Regions from separate parts of the Geobacillus sp. DSP4a genome, predicted to be linked through region 4. Evidence: riboswitches for the same ligand, from Rfam matches in the RefSeq annotation. Region 4 holds a riboswitch; each other region holds the start of a gene.
What was found. A riboswitch is a leader RNA that binds a small molecule or an ion and turns the genes downstream of it on or off. The one in region 4 is predicted to bind cobalamin.
Positions count from the first base shown of each region.

Region 1: another riboswitch for cobalamin. It lies ahead of ETC02_RS08220 (cobyrinic acid a,c-diamide synthase CobB); the one in region 4 lies ahead of ETC02_RS06365 (ABC transporter substrate-binding protein).
Region 2: another riboswitch for cobalamin. It lies ahead of ETC02_RS14250 (ribonucleoside-diphosphate reductase subunit alpha); the one in region 4 lies ahead of ETC02_RS06365 (ABC transporter substrate-binding protein).
Region 3: another riboswitch for cobalamin. It lies ahead of ETC02_RS10415 ((2Fe-2S) ferredoxin domain-containing protein); the one in region 4 lies ahead of ETC02_RS06365 (ABC transporter substrate-binding protein).

Region 1 covers NZ_SDLD01000018.1:46,140-50,949, forward strand. The annotation lists gene ETC02_RS08200 (MFS transporter) at 1-101, shown strand, start outside; partial or broken gene ETC02_RS08205 (ISL3 family transposase) at 475-1,571, shown strand; tRNA gene ETC02_RS08210 (tRNA-Gln) at 2,196-2,267, shown strand; gene rraA (ribonuclease E activity regulator RraA) at 2,367-2,849, shown strand; cobalamin riboswitch at 2,902-3,090, shown strand; partial or broken gene ETC02_RS08220 (cobyrinic acid a,c-diamide synthase CobB) at 3,213-4,579, shown strand; gene ETC02_RS08225 (cobyric acid synthase) at 4,572-4,810, shown strand, end outside.
Region 2 covers NZ_SDLD01000048.1:10,165-14,974, forward strand. The annotation lists gene ETC02_RS14245 (ribonucleotide-diphosphate reductase subunit beta) at 1-492, opposite strand, end outside; gene ETC02_RS14250 (ribonucleoside-diphosphate reductase subunit alpha) at 567-2,849, opposite strand; cobalamin riboswitch at 2,979-3,174, opposite strand; gene asnB (asparagine synthase (glutamine-hydrolyzing)) at 3,376-4,810, opposite strand, start outside.
Region 3 covers NZ_SDLD01000026.1:23,802-28,611, forward strand. The annotation lists gene rraA (ribonuclease E activity regulator RraA) at 1-163, shown strand, start outside; gene ETC02_RS10400 (hypothetical protein) at 215-469, shown strand; gene ETC02_RS10405 (retropepsin-like aspartic protease) at 459-839, shown strand; partial or broken gene ETC02_RS18380 (RraA family protein) at 857-997, shown strand; cobalamin riboswitch at 1,056-1,249, shown strand; gene ETC02_RS10415 ((2Fe-2S) ferredoxin domain-containing protein) at 1,435-1,833, shown strand; gene ETC02_RS10420 (energy-coupling factor ABC transporter permease) at 1,834-2,577, shown strand; gene ETC02_RS10425 (energy-coupling factor ABC transporter substrate-binding protein) at 2,582-2,875, shown strand; gene ETC02_RS10430 (energy-coupling factor transporter transmembrane component T family protein) at 2,859-3,584, shown strand; gene ETC02_RS10435 (energy-coupling factor ABC transporter ATP-binding protein) at 3,590-4,378, shown strand; gene cobJ (precorrin-3B C(17)-methyltransferase) at 4,443-4,810, shown strand, end outside.
Region 4 covers NZ_SDLD01000012.1:59,532-64,341, forward strand. The annotation lists gene cbiB (adenosylcobinamide-phosphate synthase CbiB) at 1-226, opposite strand, end outside; gene ETC02_RS06355 (adenosylcobinamide amidohydrolase) at 223-1,695, opposite strand; gene ETC02_RS06360 (FecCD family ABC transporter permease) at 1,692-2,726, opposite strand; gene ETC02_RS06365 (ABC transporter substrate-binding protein) at 2,713-3,672, opposite strand; cobalamin riboswitch at 3,812-4,010, opposite strand; gene ETC02_RS06370 (NUDIX hydrolase) at 4,080-4,547, opposite strand; partial or broken gene ETC02_RS18580 (IS982 family transposase) at 4,593-4,774, opposite strand.

The DNA.
Region 1 (4,810 bases), on a different contig from region 4:
TGGCAGCGATCATATGCTTTACCAATAAACATGTGAGATCTGTTTACTCTGGACATTATGAACACGCAGTTAAGAATGAGACAATGCAAATAAAATTATAGCTTTACCGATAGCTTACGCTGCTTTTATTAACCATTCTGATGTACAGAAAGTTTCAAACAACGTGCAGAAAGAGTAGAGAAACAAGTAATGCAATCGTTGAACAAAAATTCAAAAAAACACAAGTGATAAAACAAAACCATTCAATTGTTCGTTTATTTTAGAAATTATAAAAAATAAAACTATACGCTAAATAATCCATGAAACCAAAACAAAAAATACCTAAACAACTAAAAATTGGCTCTTCACCACAAGTTGTACTTGATATATTGACATAGAACGCAGTAGGAAAATAAAGAAAATAGAGGGTACAAAAAATGCGAATTTTCCTGTATGGTAAAGGTGACCAAACCAAACCATTGGAGGAAAATTCGCATGTACTCTCAGTTTATCAAAGAACTTATCGATTTGCCAGATGTTTTGATTGAAAAGGAACGAAAAGAAGGAGAACGCTGGATTTTCGAACTTTCTCTTCCCGAACAATGTCCGTTATGTCCTGTCTGCTTGCAACGCACAACAAAAATGACCCGAAAAAAGAAGCAATGGATGCATGGCTATGCCCAACGGATCGGGGTTTTTTGGATTGAACTCCCAGTGGAACGGAGACGTTGTTGCACTTGTGGCATGACATTCAGCACCTCTTATCCAGGGATCTCCCCTCGAAGTGTGGCAACGGACGCCTTTCAACAATGGGTGGCGCAATCTTGCATTGGAACATCCATTCAGGCGGTGGCTCGTATGCTAAAACTCCCTTACACGACTGTTGAACGTTGGTTTTATACCCATGCCCCTTCCTTTTTGTCGAATACCATTCAGCCAAAGGCGGTTTGTGTCGATGAGTTTGCTTTTCGAAAAGGGCATGACTATGGAGTGGCGGTCATGGATGCAGAGACGGGAGAAGTGTATTCCATCGAAGCAGGAAAGAATGAGGCAGCCATTCGAAGTGCATTGACGTGTGTTTCTTCTTCTGTCCAGTGTGTCGTGAGCGATTTGGCTCCGGCCATGAAAAAAGCCATTCAAGGGGCGTGTCCAGAAGCGGTACATGTGGTCGATTATTTTCATGTCATTCAGCTGTTTACGGAAGCCTTAGATCGGTGTCGCAAATATTTAGCCAAAGGGGGCAAGAAACACGGAAATGTTCGGTACGTTTGTTGTTTATTGAGCCAATGCCCAGAGAAATTAACCGAGGAGGAACGTCAAACGGTACGGGAGTGGTGTAAAGAAAGCGATTACCTACAGGTTGTTTATCAATCCCTCCAACATTTTCGCTATGTATCCAAAAGCCAAGGCGAACGACAGGCGAAACGTCGCTTGGAAGCTTGGATTCATCGGTATTTGTTTTGTACTTGTTCTGTTGTGCGTGCCATCGCAAAAGCACTCGCAAAACGAACAGAAGAAATCATTTCGTGCATTTTGTCGCCTTATTCGCTTATTCGAATGGGAAAATGGAAGGGACGAATAACAAGATCAAGCCGCATATAAAGACAAAAAATTGTTTTTAAAAAATAATGATAAACAAGAGACTGCATTTCATTAATAAAAGAAATGATTAAAGGATCTTAGTATTTCAAGCTCCTTTTTTGTGAATTAATATCTGATTTGCACAGAGATTTGATTGTTAATTGCAATGTTATTCGGTATGTTTATTTAACTTTTTGCACTCTATAAGTAAACCCGTTTTTTATCAATCATAAGTTGGCTTTTCATTTGGTCGAAAATCAACAATTAACGATAACAGACACCCATGCCAATAATAATTGGCACATCGATGGATGAAATAACAGTAAAAGTTATCCACAGTTATTTCAAGGTAGAGCTTTATTTAAAGGAAATTGTCGATAAATACGGAGTTAAATAGCTAAGAAGGTATACGATATAAAAATTAGGAATTGCGGTGAAAAGGCGGTGATAAACGTAACAGGTTAACGCCTGTTGTTTTTTACGCATATTGCAATATCAATGTGGTCATACTACAATTGAATACGTTAGGTGTTTGTGTTAATACGTAGGCATTTATAACAAAAATACGTTATGCCTGCGAAGGTGAGTGCTTTTTAATGGTTGTTTTTATGGCATTTTAACGTATTTATAATAATTGGGCTATAGCCAAGTGGTAAGGCAACGGACTTTGACTCCGTGATGCGCTGGTTCGAATCCAGCTAGCCCAGTTTGGAAACAGGCAAGCAATGTCGCTTGTCTGTTTTTTTGTGGAAAAAGAAGGAGTTTCGACAAAGATGTCAAATATACGTAGCGAGGAGGGGATTGTGGTGAAGACAGCAGATTTATGCGATGAATTTTTGAGTGAATTGCAAGTATGCCAGTTGCCGATGCAATCGTACGGAGGCAAAAAAGAATTTTCCGGACCGATTGCGACCGTTGAGGTGTTCGAGGATAACGTGCTCGTCCGCGAGGCGTTAGAAACCGTTCCTGCGGGAACAGTGTTAGTTGTTGACGGAAAAGGTTCACGCAATTGTGCGTTACTCGGAGATCGTCTGGCACAAATCGCCTGCGATCGTGGACTTGCGGGCGTGATTATCCATGGCTGCATTCGCGATTCCGCGGAAATCGCGAATATGCCGTTTGGGGTAATGGCGATCGGTACATGCCCGGTGAAAAGCAAAAAAGAAGGAAAAGGAAAGCGGGATGTCGCGCTTGAATTTGGCGGTGTCCTTTGGGAGCCAGGCGCTTATGTTTATGCCGACAGCGACGGAATTGTAGTAGCAAAAAGAGAATTACCAAAAAGTGATTGACGATGTTTGAAAATTTGTACTTAAGAAAACTTATTTCATAGACAACTACATAGCGTGTCAAAGCAAATAAGGTGCCTTTTCCCATAAGGGAATAGGCTTGGGAAGTACGGTGAAAATCCGTCACGGTACCCGCCACTGTGATGGGGAGCTTTGTTGCATCATGCCACTGAAGGAAACTTCGGGAAGGTGCAACAAAGCGATGATCCTAAGTCAGGAGACCTGCCTTATTTGTTCGGACGGATACCTACGGGATTATAGGTAGACGTGCGGGAGAAGCGTGTACTTTTTGGCTATTGGTATGCATTTTTCTGCACCTCTGCGTATATAGGGGTGCTTTTTATTTAACTGATGGAGGAAAACAACATGCACAGAATTGTAGTGGCTGGAACGGAAAGCGGCGCCGGCAAAACGACCGTCACGCTCGGCCTGATGGCGGCGTTAAAACAGAAAGGTTATATCGTGCAAGGATTTAAGTGCGGCCCTGATTACATTGACCCGACGTATCATACGGCCGTAACAGGGAGAACATCGCGCAATTTGGACAGCTGGATGGTCGGGCCGGAAACGGTGCGGGCGATTTGTGCAAAAGGGTGCGAAGGCGCTGACATCGCCATTATCGAAGGGGTGATGGGGATGTTTGACGGTGAACGCCCGACAAGCAATGAAGGTTCGACGGCGGAAATTAGCGTCCTCACCGACAGCCCGGTGCTCCTTGTCGTTGATTGCGCAGGGATGGCGAGAAGCGCGGCGGCGATCGTGCGCGGCTTTCAGACGTTCGACGGCCGCGTCCGCATTGCTGGAGTGATTGCCAACCGTGTTGGCAGCGAAGGACATTTCTGCCTTGTAAAAACGGCGATTGAACAAGAATGTGGCATTCCCGTGATTGGATTTTTAACGAAAGAGGATGCGCTCCACATTCCGGAGCGTCACTTAGGGCTCATTCCATCGATTGAGCGTGGAGAATTAGATCATTTTTTTTTGCGGAATTAGGCGAGCGCATTGCCAAGACAGTGGATCTTAACGCATTGCTACAGCTGGCGGAAGCGCCAGCATTAAACGTTCCTCGATCGTATTTCGATGTAAACAAATCGTATGATGTGCGGATTGCGGTCGCAAAAGACGCGGCGTTTCATTTTTACTATCCGGAAAATTTAGAGCTGTTACAAGCGTATGGCGCCGAGTTAGTCTTTTTCTCCCCGCTTGCCGGCGAGCCGCTGCCAGATGGGGTGCATGGGTTATACATTGGCGGCGGGTTTCCCGAAGAGTTCGCGAAACAGCTTTCGGAACAAATGCATGTAAAGCAATCGATCCAAACGGCGATTGAAAACGGTTTGCCGACATTGGCCGAGTGCGGAGGGTTTATGTTTTTAACGGAAGGCATTCAAACAACGGACGGCGCGTACTATGAAATGGTCGGCGTTATTCCAGCACGGGTGGTGATGCATTCGCGGCTTGCCGCGCTGGGATATCGCGAAGTGAAAGGCGAGCCGGGCAACTTGTTGCTTCCGGATGGATGGACGGCGCGCGGCCATGAGTTCCATTATTCGACATATGAAACGGACGGTGCCGTCAAGTTTGCCTATGAAACATCGGGATTGAGCGGCACGAAAAAAGACGGCTATCAATATAAACGGTTAGTTGCGGGCTATGTGCATTTTCATTTTGCTTCCTGTCCGTTGATGGTCGAAAATTGGCTGGCGCAGTGCGAGGAGGTGAAGCGCGGTGGCTAAAGCATTGCCGATCATGTTTCAAGGCACGCATTCCGATGCGGGAAAAAGCGTGATCGCGACGGCGTTTTGCCGCATTTTCGCGCAAAGCGGTTGGAAAACAGCTCCGTTTAAATCACAAAACATGTCTCTTAATTCATATGTGACGATCGATGGAAAAGAAATCGGGCGGGCACAAGGGATACAGGCGGAAGCTGCCGGCGTTGTCGCAACAACGGATATGAATCCGATTCT
Region 2 (4,810 bases), on a different contig from region 4:
CTTGTAGCCGTTCGTCACAAAATCGTTCCGCTTGCGCAGCGTCGGTTCGTTTCGCCAAAAGTCGAACACTTCATCTTGCTTTGCTTTCGGCACAAGGCTCGAGAGCACGTACGAATACGAATGGTTGTGAATGACTTCCTGCTGGGCAAGCATGATCATCAAGGCATTGATGCTTGGATCGGTAATGTAATCCGCCACACGTCCCGCGTAATCGGTTTGAATGCTGTCAAGCAGCGCCAACAGGCCGATGATTTTCAAAAACGCCTCCTGTTCGCGGGCGGTCAGCTGCGGAAACTGCTTCACATCTTGCGCCATATTGATTTCAAACGGTGTCCAAAAGTTGGCGAGCATTCGCTTATATTTCGCATACGCCCATGGGTAGGCGATATCGTCCCAGTTCAACACATTCGAGCAGCGGCCGTTGATAATGCCCGTCGAACGGTTCGGCGCCTCTGGATCCATAATCGGCCGTTTGACTAAGCTGATTGTCATGATCCATTCCTCCCTTTCAGCTAAGCTTCGGCGTGAATCTTTCCCCGGAATCGGCAACGTCCGGGGGAAGACCGTCAGCTCGCGCAAGAATCGCACTCGTCGATCGTCCCCGATGTCGAACGCACGTAATACGTCGTTTTCAGCCCCGACTTCCACGCCGTCAAATGCAAATCGAGCAGCTCTTTTGCCTTAATCGTGTTCACGACGTAGAAGTTAAAGGAGATGGCTTGGTCGATATGGCGCTGGCGGGCGGCGTTTTGCTTGATGCTCCAGCGCTGGTCGATATGGTACGCCGATTTGTAATACCATGTCGTCTGTTCGTTTAAATCCGGCACCGTAACGGGAATCTTATAATCTTTCTTTTCCTCGGCGTACACTTTTAAGAAAATCGGGTCAATGCTCGCTGTACTGCCGGCGATGATCGACGTCGAGGCGTTCGGCGCCACCGCCATCACATAGCCGTTTCGCATCCCATAGCGGGCCACGTCTTGCTTCAGCCGATCCCAATCCAATTCACCGTGGCTTTCGTAGCCGCGCCGCTCAAAATAAGCGCCTGTCTGCCAATCCGATCCTGGAAACGCCGGGTAGCTCCCTTTCTCTTTGGCGAGCTCCATGCTCGCTTGAATCGCCAAATACGCGATCGTTTCATACAGCTCGTCGGCATAGCGGACCGCTTCGTCCGACTCCCAGCGAATGCCTTTTAACGCCAACAAATGATGCCAGCCAAAGGTTCCAAGCCCGACAGCGCGGTATTTTTCGTTCGTCAGGCCGGCTTGCAGCACAGGGATATTGTTTAAATCAATGACATTATCGAGCATCCGCATTTGAATCGGGATCAGCCGCGCCAAAACGCCGTCGGTCACCGCCCGCGCCAAGTTGATCGACGATAAGTTGCAGACGACAAAATCGCCTGGGATTTTCTCAATGATGATCGTCCCGTCTTTCACATATTGCCGCTTCGTCACTGTCGGGCTTTGGTTTTGCGCGATTTCCGTGCAAAGGTTGCTGCAGTAGATCATCCCGAGATGGCGGTTCGGGTTTTGCCGGTTCACTTCATCGCGGTAAAACATAAACGGCGTCCCCGACTCGAGCTGGCTGCGCATAATGCTTTTCATCACGTCGATCGCCGGCACTTTTTCTTTCGACAGCCTTGGTTCGTTGACGCATTGCCAATATTTCTCGCGGAAACTCCCGCGCCCTTTTTCCTCATCATAAAAATCTTCCAAGCTAAACCCCATCACCTTCCGCACTTCATGCGGATCAAACAAGTACCAGTCGCCGCGCTGTTCGACTTGCTCCATGAACAAGTCCGGGATGCACACGCCGGTGAACAAATCATGCGTCCGCAGCCGTTCGTCGCCGTTGTTGAGCCGCGCATCGAGAAACGCAAAAATGTCTTTATGCCATACATCCAAATAGACGGAAATGGCCCCTTTGCGCTGCCCCAGCTGATCGACGCTCACCGCTGTATTGTTCAACTGCTTCATCCACGGGATGACGCCGGAAGAGACCCCTTTGAACCCTTTAATGTCGCTGCCGCGCGAACGGATTTTGCCTAAATAGACGCCGATGCCGCCGCCCGATTTCGACAAATTGGCGATGTCGGTGTTGCTGTCATAAATTCCTTGCAAGCTGTCATCGACCGTATCGACAAAGCAGCTTGAGAGCTGGCCGTACGACTTCCCAGCGTTGGCAAGCGTCGGCGTCGCCACGGTCATGTATAAGTTGCTTAACGCCCAATACGCTTCCTTCACGAGCGCAAGGCGCCGCTTTTGCGGTTCATTCGCCATGAGCGTCATGGCAATGACCAAAAACCGCTCCTGCGGCAATTCATACAACCGCCGCTCATAATCGCGCGCCAAATACCGGTCCGCGAGCGTGCGCAGCCCAATGTACGTAAACAGCTTGTCCTTCTCCGGATCAAGAAACGCACCGATGGCGTCGACTTCTTCTTTCGTATAACGTTCAAGCAAGAACGGACTGTACACCCCTTGTTCCGTCAGCGCAACAAGCAGCGAGTAGAAATCGCCATACCGCTCGCGTTCCTCGTACCCGCGCTGCCGCGCCGCCTCGCGGTACAATTGCCGCAAATACAGCCGGGCGCACACAAACGTCCAGTCCGGCTCCTCCTCACTAATATACGACAGCCCTTCCAAAATGGCGGTTTGATACAGCTGCTCGAAGGTGACCATCTCTTTTCGGCTGAGAAGCTGCCATACACGTTCTTCATATTCCTCGAGCGACAAACGGACAAAGTCTGCCGCCGCCTGCTCCACCAACCTAGCAAACTCCTCGCGCGAAAATGATTTCTCTTTTCCTTGATCATCGACAACAATAGACTTCGTGGACACTGTCATTCGTTTCCCCTCTCCTCCATAAAAAAATCCGCTCGGGCAGGCGAGCGGATGAAACGACAGACGAAAAAAGGCAGACGAACCCCTTGTTCTTTTCCCCTATCGTTTCATCTTCTCACACCCCGAAGAACATGAAACGTTCCAAGCAAGGCAGGTCTCCTGACTCGTGCATCGTCCTACTTTGGGGCCTTCCCAGCGGCGCGCCGAACAGCTCTTGCCGCCAGTGGCCATCCCATTTCGTCCGCACATACAGTTGCGGGGGCAGTTCCGGATTCGCACCGGATTCCCTATTAAGTCCTGATGGACACCGTTGCTTAGCAGAACAATATGTAGTTGTAAAAAAAGACCTCAAAACCAATATATAGTAGTTTAGCATCCTGATGGAACAAGCATATACCAAAACCGGGAAAATTGCAAGAGCGGGAGAAAGCAAATTTTCTCTTTCGCTTCGCCAAAGGCAAGGAAACTGTCCGCACCATCGAAAAAGGCGTTCTAGGTGTCGCCCTTAGAACGCCCTATCGTTTCCCTGCTACGCCTCCAAAACAGACGCTGGCCGCTTCTCGTTTTGTACGGATGGAGCAAAATCGTACTTCTTTTCCACATACACTTGATGCCAAACCATAAACGCCAAGACCGTCCACAGCTTGCGGCTGTGGTCCGCCTTGTGGCGGGCATGTTCATCCAGCAGCCGATAGAGCACGTCCTTATGGAACAGATGATCGGTTTCGCTTTCGTTGATGAGCTGTCTCGCCCAGTCATACATTTCGTTTTTCAGCCAGTGGCGAATCGGCACGGGGAACCCTAATTTTTTCCGGTTTAACACATGATCCGGTACGATGCCTTCGGCGGCTTTACGTAAAATATATTTCGTCGTACCGTTGGCTATCTTCATATCAGGGGCGATTTGCCTAGCAACCTCAAATACCTTTTTGTCTAAAAAGGGAACGCGCAGCTCAAGCGAATGGGCCATCGTCATTTTGTCCGCTTTGACTAAAATATCGCCCCTTAGCCATGTATGAAGATCAATATACTGCATCCGGTTGACGGGCGGGTCATGAAGCGTTTCGCGGTAAAACGGAGCCGTCACCGCCGTATATTCGCACCCTCCTCGGTACGTTTTGAGCAGCGCCGCTTTTTCCTTTTCGCTATAGATTTTGGCATTGCCGACATACCGCTCTTCAAGCGGCGTCGTGCCGCGCTCCAAAAAGCTTTTTCCTTTCATCCCGTCCGGAAGCATCTTCGCGATCACCCGCAACACCGCTTTTACGATGTTTGGCATACGCACAAACAGCCGCAGCGACTCTGGTTCGCGGTAAATGTTGTAGCCGCCAAACAGCGCGTCCGCCCCCTCGCCGGAAAGCACAACCGTGACATGCTTTCTCGCCTCACGAGCGACAAAATACAGCGGCACAGCCGCAGGATCGGCAAGCGGATCGTCCATATGCCACATAATTTTCGGCAGCTCTTCCATATACTCCTGCGGTGAGATGACATAGCTAATGTTGTCTACCCCAAGCTTCTCTGCGGTTTCTTTTGCGACATCGATTTCACTGAACCCTTCCCGCTCAAACCCGACGGAAAATGTCTTCAGGTGCGGATGGAATTGTTTCGCGATGGCGACGATGAACGATGAATCAATGCCTCCCGACAAAAACGCACCGACCGGCACATCGCTGCGCATATGGACGTTGACCGAATCAAACAGCGCATCGCGGATTTGCTTGACAAGCTCCTCTTCCGATTGGCGAATGGGCTCGAAGGATGCCTTCCAATAACGATGAATGGTGAGCGGTTTTCCGACTTGTTTCTTGAGATAATGCCCCGGCTCCAGCTTGTAAATGCCGGCCGACATCGTCAGCGGCTCAGGGACATATTGGAATGTTAAATAATGCTGCAGGGAATCGCCGTTTAGCGACTCCTGTCCCAGAGCGAGCAAGATGCTTTTCTTTTCCGAAGCGAAAAAC
Region 3 (4,810 bases), on a different contig from region 4:
GGCGATCGGCACATGCCCAGTGAAAAGCAAAAAAGAAGGAAAAGGCGCCCGCGACGTTGTGCTCGAGTTCGGCGGCGTCCGCTGGGAGCCAGGGGCGTACGTGTACGCTGATGCGGACGGCGTTGTCGTCGCCAACAAAGATTTGTTGGCGAAAAATGGTTGACGGCTGCGGTCGAGTCTCGTTCAATACAACGAACAGGTTGAGGCGATGGAGATGGAATGGCAGGAAGTGCGTTCATTGTATCCAAATCAATTTGTGAAATTACAAGTATTAAAGTCCCATTTAGAGGGAGATCAAGAAATCATTGAAGAGGTGGCTGTTATCGGAACGGTTTCGGACAAGGATGCAACTCGTGAGTTGCTGCAATCGAAAGGGAATCAGCTTGTTTATCATACTAGCCACAAGGAGATTGTTTTAAAAGTTCGGGGAGCGATTGGCCTGAGAGGGAAATTTCATTATGCAGATTGAATATCGTGAAGGCTTGCTGTTTGCATCGATCGAAATCGTTTATCAAGGAAGGTCTAAGTTGATTCATAATATGGTGATTGATACTGGTGCGGCGAAAACAGTGATTTCTCAAAATGCAGTAGAAGATATTCATTTGCGGGTAGAGCCGGGCGATCGTATTGTGGCTTATTACGGAATCGGTGGGAAAGAGTACGCGTTTACAAAAAAATTAGACTGTATTCAGCTAGATTCTTTCCAGCTAAGAGAGTATGAAATTGATTTTAGCGGGATGGACTATGAGGGGATTAACGGTTTGTTAGGATTGGATATATTGCTGGGCGCTGGATTTGTCTTAGACCTGGACAAGTTGGAGATGTATCGTTCTGGTTGAAATGGAACGCCCGCTCGAAATGCCAAAAAGAAGGAAAAGGCGCCCGCGACGTTGTGCTCGAGTTCGGCGGCGTCCGCTGGGAGCCGGGCGCATACGTGTACGCCGATGCCGACGGCGTTGTCGTCGCCCGCGAAGATTTGTCGGCAAAAAACGGTTGACGCCTGCCATCAAGTTGTACTACGATGAGAACGGATGCTTGTTCCATGACAAGATCAATAGGCGAGAAACAGACAAGGTGCCTAAGCCTGCTCTAGGGTTTGGGTGAAAAGGGAAGCCCGGTGAAAATCCGGCACGGTGCCCGCCACTGTGATGGGGAGCTTTGCGGCAACAAGTCACTGAAGGATGCTTCGGGAAGACGCCGCCAAGCGATGATCCTAAGTCAGGAGACCTGCCTTGTTTGGATCGGACGGATGCCTACGGGACTATAGGCAGACGTGCGGGAGAATGACGGCTTTAGGGGCCCTGTTTGGGCCGTTTACGGCTTTCGTATACATTTTTCTGCACCTCTGCTGTAGAGGTGCTTTTTCTTTTGCCGAAAACCTGCCCGTCTGTCTGCGTCTAAATTCTATCATTCTAGCCAAAAAGGGGGGATTCGGTGGCGACGTGGGATTTGCGGGGAATGAAGCATCATGTGCTCATTTGCAACGGAGGGACGTGCCTCCGCCATGGCGGAGATGACGTGACAACCGCGGTGCGCGAGGAGATCGCCCGTCTCGGGCTTGACGACGCTGTCCATACAACAAGGACGCGCTGCAACGGACGCTGTCAAGATGCGTGTGTGATGATCGTCTATCCGCAAGGCATCTGGTATCGACAGATGACGCCGGAGCGGGCGAAGGAGGTTGTGCGCGCCCATTTGGGTGAGGGGGTTCCGATGCGGGAGTGGGCGACGTATGAATACGAAGGCGAATTGGTGTTGACGCCAGCCGGCGAACGGGAGGCGCCAAGCGGAAAACGGAAAACGGAACATGCTGCGAAAGGAGTGAAGGGATAAATGAAGAGAGCGGTTCGATGGAGCGGAATGGTGGCTTTGTTCGTTTCCTATTTTTTGTTGACGAATGAAAATGAAGCGTATGCCATGCATATTATGGAAGGATTTTTGCCTGTCAAATGGGCGCTGTTTTGGTGGCTGTTGTTTTTGCCGTTCTTTGTGTTCGGATTGCGGCGGCTTGTGCATACGCTGAAGCAGCACCCCGAACATAAGCTTCTGATGGCGTTAGCTGGCGCGTTTACATTTGTATTGTCGGCGTTGAAAATTCCATCCGTCACCGGCAGCAGCTCGCATCCGACCGGGATCGGCTTCGGCTCGGTTTTGTTTGGACCATGGGTGATGGTGGTGATCGGCACAGTCGTTCTTCTCTTTCAAGCGCTGCTTCTTGCCCACGGAGGAGTGACGACGCTTGGGGCCAATGCGATGTCAATGGCGATCGTCGGCCCGTTCGTCGCGTACGGAGTGTATCAACTGTGCCGAAAAGGGGCGGTATCCAATCGAGCGGCTTTGTTTCTTGCCGCTTGTTTGTCTGATTTGGCTACATATGTCATGACGTCCCTGCAGCTTGCCCTGGCGTTTCCGTCTCCTGATGGGGGAGTCACCGCCTCGTTTTTGAAATTCGCCGGCATTTTTGCCATTACTCAAGTGCCGTTGGCGGTGACGGAAGGCATCATAACGGTAATCGTCTGGAACTGGCTTTCCTCCTATCAAGCTTCTCCGCTGTTCCAAAAGGAAAAGGGGGCGTAATGCGATGAAGAAAAATGGCTTGCTCGTGTTGCTGGCTGCTTTGCTTGTCATCATTCCGCTTTGGTGGGCGCGCGGATCGGAATTCGGTGGAACGGACGATCAGGCGGAAAAAGCCATTCAAACGCTCAACCCGCATTACCGGCCGTGGTTTGAGTCGATCTTCACCCCTCCAGGCGGCGAAGTCGAAACGCTTCTGTTCTCGCTGCAAGCCGCGCTTGGCGCCGGCGTGATCGGCTACGTCGTCGGGTTGTACAAAGGGCGTTCGGAGCGGAAAAACAGCCATGATTCGCGAGTTTGACCGTTGGGCGTATGACAACCGGCTGCGGGCATGGCGGGCGGAGTGGAAGCTGATCGTGGCGTTTGTTATGCTTGCCGTTGTCATGATGGGCGGCTGGCGCGAACAATGGCTTGTGCTCATCGGAATGGCGTATTGGATTGTCGCTCGTGCACGAGTGCCGTTTTCCGTGTATGGAAAAGCGATGCTCGCCGCCTCCGTTTTTTTAGGGCTCAGCCTGCTGACGCTCGTTGTGTCCGTGTCGGTTCCTTTTCAAATAACTTTCATCGACAGCCAGCTGCAGCCGGCTGCAAAGCTCGCCGTCCGCTCCCTTGCCGCCTGGTCGTGCTTGTTTTTCCTTCTCATTACGACGCCGGCGCCGGACTTGATTGCGGTGCTGAGGCGAATGCGGCTGCCGGCGGCGCTCGTGGAACTTTGCTTTCTTATGTATCGCTTTATCTTTTTGCTCGAGCAGGCGGCCGCAGAGCTAATGCTGGCGCTGCGAGCCCGCAGCGGGGGAACGCATTGGCGGCATGGCGGGATGCTGATGTACCAACTATGGATGAAAACGTGGCATTCGTATGAAGCGTTCAGCCGTTCGCTTGTGGCGCGTGGAGGCGTCGCGTCGGCTGGGCATACGCATCAGCGGGAAAAAGCGCATGTGCCTCTTGTCGATGTTGCGGCCGGCATCATCATGGCCTTGCTGCTTGGGTGGGCATGGCGGAAGGGGTGAAAACGTTGCTGCTGCGAATGGAACGAGTGAAATACGCTTATCAAGCAGAACGGTATGTGCTGAATGGGGTTGATTGGGAAATTCCAGAGCGAAAAAAATGCGCCTTGATCGGGCCAAACGGCTGCGGCAAAACGACGTTGTTTCTTCATTTGAACGGGCTGCTGCGGGCGCAGGAAGGAGCGGTGTATTGGAAAGGGCGCAACATGTATGAACGCGGCGCTGATTGGACGCAATGGCGGCGTGAAGTCGGCATCGTCTTTCAAAACCCGGAGCATCAAATCCTCGCCCCGCTCGTGCGTGATGAATTGGCGATCAGCTTAGTCCATGCCGGAATCGATCGAGAAAAAATGGGGGAGGCGCTTGCCGCGATTACGGCGGAATACCACCTTCAATCTTGGCTGGACCGCCCGACCCATCAATTCAGTCTCGGACAGAAAAAATGGCTGACGCTCTGCTGTACGATGGCGGCCAAGCCGGACTTGCTCGTATTGGACGAACCGACCGCCTATTTGGATCAGCATCAGACAAAGCAGTTTCTCAAACAAATTGACGCCATTCACCAGGCGGGGACGACCGTGTTGATCGCCACCCATGACATGGATTTCGTCTGGCAGTGGGCGGATGTCGTCGCGGTCATGCACGAAGGACGGATCGTGATGCAAGGGGCGCCCGAAGACGTATTCGCCGACCGCCAGCGGCTGTTGGACATTCGCTTGGATGTTCCGCTGTTCGTGCGGCTTTGGCAAGCATGGCGGCCAGAGGAAAAGATCGTCCCCCGATGTGTTGCGCCGTGAAAGGGACATGAGCGGCGAATGGAGTGTGAAAAATGGGTGCTAGTCGGCAAAAGGAGGGATCATGATGAGCGGCAAATTGCTCATTGTCGGCTTCGGCCCGGGAAGCGTCGACCATATGACGAAACGGGCTCGGGAAGCAATTGAAGAAAGCGACGTCATCATTGGCTACAAAACGTACATCGAACTTGTGCGCGATCTCATTGCTGGAAAAGAGATCATCAGCACAGGCATGACCGAAGAAGTGAGCCGCGCCCAAGCGGCGGTGAAGTGGGCCGAGCGCGGCAAAACGGTCGCCGTCATTTCAAGCGGTGACGCCGGGTTGTACGGCATGGCGGGGCTCGTGTATGAAGTGTTGATCGAAAAAGGGTGGACGAAAGCGAGTCCGATTGAAGTCGAAGTCATCCCCGGCATTTCCGCGATTCATTCGTGCGC
Region 4 (4,810 bases):
GCGCGTAGCCCACATAAACGATGAACGCCGATATCCCGTAAACAGCGGCCAACACAACCGCCACGGCCGCCGCCCCTTTCGTCCGCCGCTTTGTTCCTTGATTCCAGCGGCGATCAAGCCACGCAATCATCATTCCCATCCCTCGCACCGGATGCGGCAGCCAGCGCGGATCGCCCACGAGGGCATCGAGAAACAGCGCCAACGTCAATGCGGCCAAATGGGTCATCGCCGTTTCCTCCGCTTCTCCCAGCGGCCAAGCGCCTCAACTGTTGCCTCATACACAAGCCGGCCGAGCGCCCGGCCAAGCTCCGTCGCCGTTCCGGCATAGGCAAAGACCTGCCCGGTTTGCGTCGCCGCCACAGCGAGCGAATCGGTCGACGTACCGGTGGCAAGCGTCCCGGTTTCCGGGTCGCAAACCGAACAATCGGCGAGCGCTTTTGCCTTCGCTTCTGTCGCTGTCATCACCGCCTGGACAAACGCTGCTTCCGTCAGCACTCCGTCAATGACCACCACCATGTTGATCGTCCCCGGTCTTGCCGCTAGCGGCTGATGCTGCCACGCCCGAGCGGCATCGACGGCATTGCCGACGCCAGCGGTCGCCATGACCGCAATCGAAAACGCTTCCCCTTCTTTCTGAAGCCAAACAGCATCCCGGACATCAACCGCCGTCATCATGCCGACCGTTCGTTCCGGCGGAAACCCGTGCTGCTCCAAATAGCGGCGCATGTCTCCTTCCGCATCACTGCAATCGTAATCCAACCCGACTTGGCGGTTGACAAAATGGGTCGCCCATTGAAATCCGGCGCCGATCAATGCCGAGGACAGGACGCGAAGCGGCGCGGCCGCAGTAAGCACAGCGGCGTCATCAAGAAAGGAAAGCCGCAGCCCGCCGACCGGCGATTCTCCTTGCTTCTTGTTCGGCATGAACGAAAACATCGGCGTTGCCGACGCCGGATGGGCCAGACGCACAATCGGCGCGGCAAACACTTCCTCAAGCAACGCCGGCGTCATGACATCCGCAGGGGCGCCGAGCGCGGCTATTTTCCCTTTGTTCAGCACGAGCACCCGATCGCAATACAAGCTCGCCGCATTCATATCGTGGAAAACGGCGACGACCGTCAAGCCGCGGGCGTGCGCCGCTTCGGCGAGCCGGTCCAAAAGCCGGACTTGGCCGCTCACATCCATATGGTTCGTCGGCTCATCGAGCAAGAGCAGCTTGGGCTCTTGGGCGAGTGCGCGGGCCAAATAGGCGCGCTGCCGCTCGCCGCCGCTCAATCGTTCGAGCGGTTCATCGATTTTCCCCGTCAGGCCGACGGCCGCAAGCGCGTCTCGGAGGGCGGCTTCATCGTCCTCCGTCCACGTCGGAAAGAAGCCGCGCTGATGAGGATAGCGGCCGAGCGCCACCGTTTCCCTCACCGTATAGCCGGGCGCCGCCTCCGCTGTCTGCGGCAAGACGGCGGCCATCCGCGCCCATTGCTTCGCAGACAGCGCCGAGAGCTTTCGGCCATCGATGACGATCTCCCCGCTTGCCAGCGGCAGCTCTTTGCTGATGAGTTTGATCAAAGTCGTTTTCCCGCTGCCATTCGGCCCTAAGATGCCGAATATTTCGCCTTTTTCCACGGCAAACGTCACACCATCAAGCACTTGTTGCTGCCCGTATCGATGCGATACGGCCCGCACCTCGAGCATCGTCATCCCATCTTTCGTTTCGTTTTTCGGAAAAACAAGACGGCAAATAGCGGAGCGCCGATCAGCGACGTAATGACGCCGATCGGCAGTTCGCGCGGTTCAATGATCGTCCGCGCCGCCACATCGGCAAGCACAAGAAACGCACCGCCGTACAAGAGCGACAGCGGCAACAGCACCCGGTAGTTCGGCCCGCACACAAGCCGAACCATATGCGGAACGACAAGCCCGACAAAGCCGATCGTCCCTGACACCGACACCGCCGCACCGGTGAGCAGCGCCGCTGCCGTCAAAATGATGACTTTTCGGCGCGTAACATCAACGCCGACATGAAGCGCCGCCTCCTCGCCAAAGGCAAACGCGTTCAACTCGCGGCTGTTGGCGATGAGCACTGCGGCCCCAACGAGAAAAAACGGCAGCAACAGCCCGCTGTATTTCCAGCCGCGCATCGCCACGCTCCCCATCAGCCATGAGATGATTTGCCGCAATTCTTCCCCGGTCAACGCGATCATGAGCGAAATGAACGCGCTGAAAAACGCGCCGAAGATAATGCCGGCTAAAATGATCGTCTCAACCGACATGCGCCGCTCCACAGCGCGAGTGAACGCCAAAACGGCGGCAAGCGTCGCCATGCCAAACAAGATGCTCACGACCGGCAGCGTGAACGTGCCAAAGAACGGCCATTGCCAGCCGAGAAAGATGACGAGCACCGCCCCGACCGACGCGCCGGACGAGACACCGAGCGTGTACGGATCGGCGAGCGCATTTTTTAACAGCCCTTGAAACGCGGCCCCGGCCAGCGCCAATGACGCCCCGACCAAAAACGCAAGCACGACGCGCGGCAAGCGGATCGCCATCACGATCGGCACCCAATCAGCCGGAATGTGGCGAGGCAGCGCCGCTCCGAACCATTCAGCCGCCAAAATGCGGACAATAGAAGAAAAGGGAATCGACAGCGATCCTGTCGATACCCCTACGAGAAGCGATAACACGGCCGCGGTGACGGCCAATATATACATCCACATTTTACTTGAACACATCCGGGTAAATGGCTTTGGCAAGTTCCTCGACCCCTTCGACAAGGCGCGGACCCGGTCGGCTTACTAAGTCGGTGTTGACGTCATACACCCGCTTGTTTTTCACCGCCGGCACGTCTTTCCAAGCGGCGCGCGCCAACACTTGCTTCGCTCCGCCGTATGTCGTGATGATGACATCCGGCTTATAGGCCACGGCTTTTTCTTCCGTCACCATCGGCCAGCCTTCCAAGCTGCCGGCGACGTTTTTCGCCGAAATCACTTGAAGCATCTCATCCATAAACGTCCCTTTGCCGGCCGTATAAATTTGCGGCGGCGGCGACACTTCAATCCAGACATTGGCCTGTTTGTCCGCCGGGATTTGTTTCGCTTTTTCTTTGATTTTCGCAAGCTTCTCTTTCATCTCATCAATCACTTGCTTCGCTTTGTCTGTCGTCCCGGTCGCTTTGCCGATCAAGTCGATGGACGCATATACATCGTCGAACGACTTCGCGTCATTGACGACAAGCACGGTAATGCCGGCGTCTTTCAATTGCTTGAGGCCATCGCGCGAGTTATGGGCGCTTGACGCGTGGGCCAAGACGAGATCCGGTTTGAGCGAAATGATTTTCTCGACGTTGAATTCCATGCCGCCGATTTTCGTTTTCGTTTTGACGTCTTCCGGATAATTGTCAAAATCGCTGACGCCGACGATCTTATCGCCCAACCCCAACGCATAGGCGATTTCCGTATTGCTCGGGATGAGCGAGACGATTTTTTTCGGTTCCGCTTTGATCGTGACATCCTCGCCAAGCCCGTCTTTCACCGTCACCGGAAACGCCGCTTGTTCCGTTTTCGGTTCTTCTTTTTTCGCAGGCTGGGCGTTGCTATTGGCTCCACTGCTGCAGCCGACCAGCACGGCGGCCAAAAGGAAGAACACCGCCACCACCGCCGGCCATGTCCAACGTTTCATCCGTCATTCCCCCTTCGATGATGTATGTACAACAAAAAAGCCCATTCCGTCCGAACGGGGAATGAGCACGAAACAGACCGCCAATGGGCACAACAATGCCCTGTACGACTGTTTCCACGTCTCACCCCCCGAAGATTCGGAAACTGCGGCAAGCAAGGCAGGTCTACTGGCTCATGCTTCATCCTACTCTGAAGCCTTCCCGTACGGAAAACAGCGCAAGCCATCTATCCGTACAGTGGCGATTTCATTTCGTCCGCATTGACAGTTGCGGGGACAGCTCCGGATTCCCACCGGATTCCCTATTAAGCCGTTTCGGCGCCTTGCTGCGAATTGATTTAGTTATCGGATATGGACATTTTTATATTAAAGCAAGGCCTGGCATTTGACAACTATGAATTTACAGCACTTCACCTTCCCACTCTTGCAGACAATCGAGACGGATTCATGACCCATGCTTCATAAGGAACAGAGCATCCCCTTTTCATCGCATCGAGCACCCGCGATTTCAAATGCGGCCATGTCACATATTCATCAATATTCGACTCATCGATCAACACAAACTTCGCCTTTTGAATTTCCTCAGGCTGGGGAGAAACGTTTCCTTTCACATATGTCGCTTTAAATACAATGTTTATGATATTTTTAGTTTCATTGTAATACACGCCGCTGACCCCGATGAGACGGATGTCAACGCCAGTCTCTTCATGCACCTCGCGATGAACGGCCCGATCGAGCGGCTCGCCCGGTTCAACTTGTCCACCCGGCATTTCCCACGTATCGGAGCGGTCATAGCTTTTAACAAGCAAAACCTCTCCCGTGTCATTCGTAATATAGGCTGAAACGGTGATAATGGCTTGTTGGTGTTTATCCATCAAGCTCTCCTCCTACATCGCGGAATGATCCTAGCCCTCTCCAAACAAAACAACTTTCCAAGAATATGAATGGCGATTATGACCCATTTCCTTGCTTTAACAAATGACGATTTCAGCGCTACAATACATTTAGAGCCGCCAGACAGTTGCGCTGATACCAAGAACAAGATCGCCGTATATTGCTTTTGAATTTCCGCTTGATCCGTTGTAAAATGAAGACGCTCTTGTATGGGATTTCTCCTTTCTAATGTTAGGTGAGCACTTTC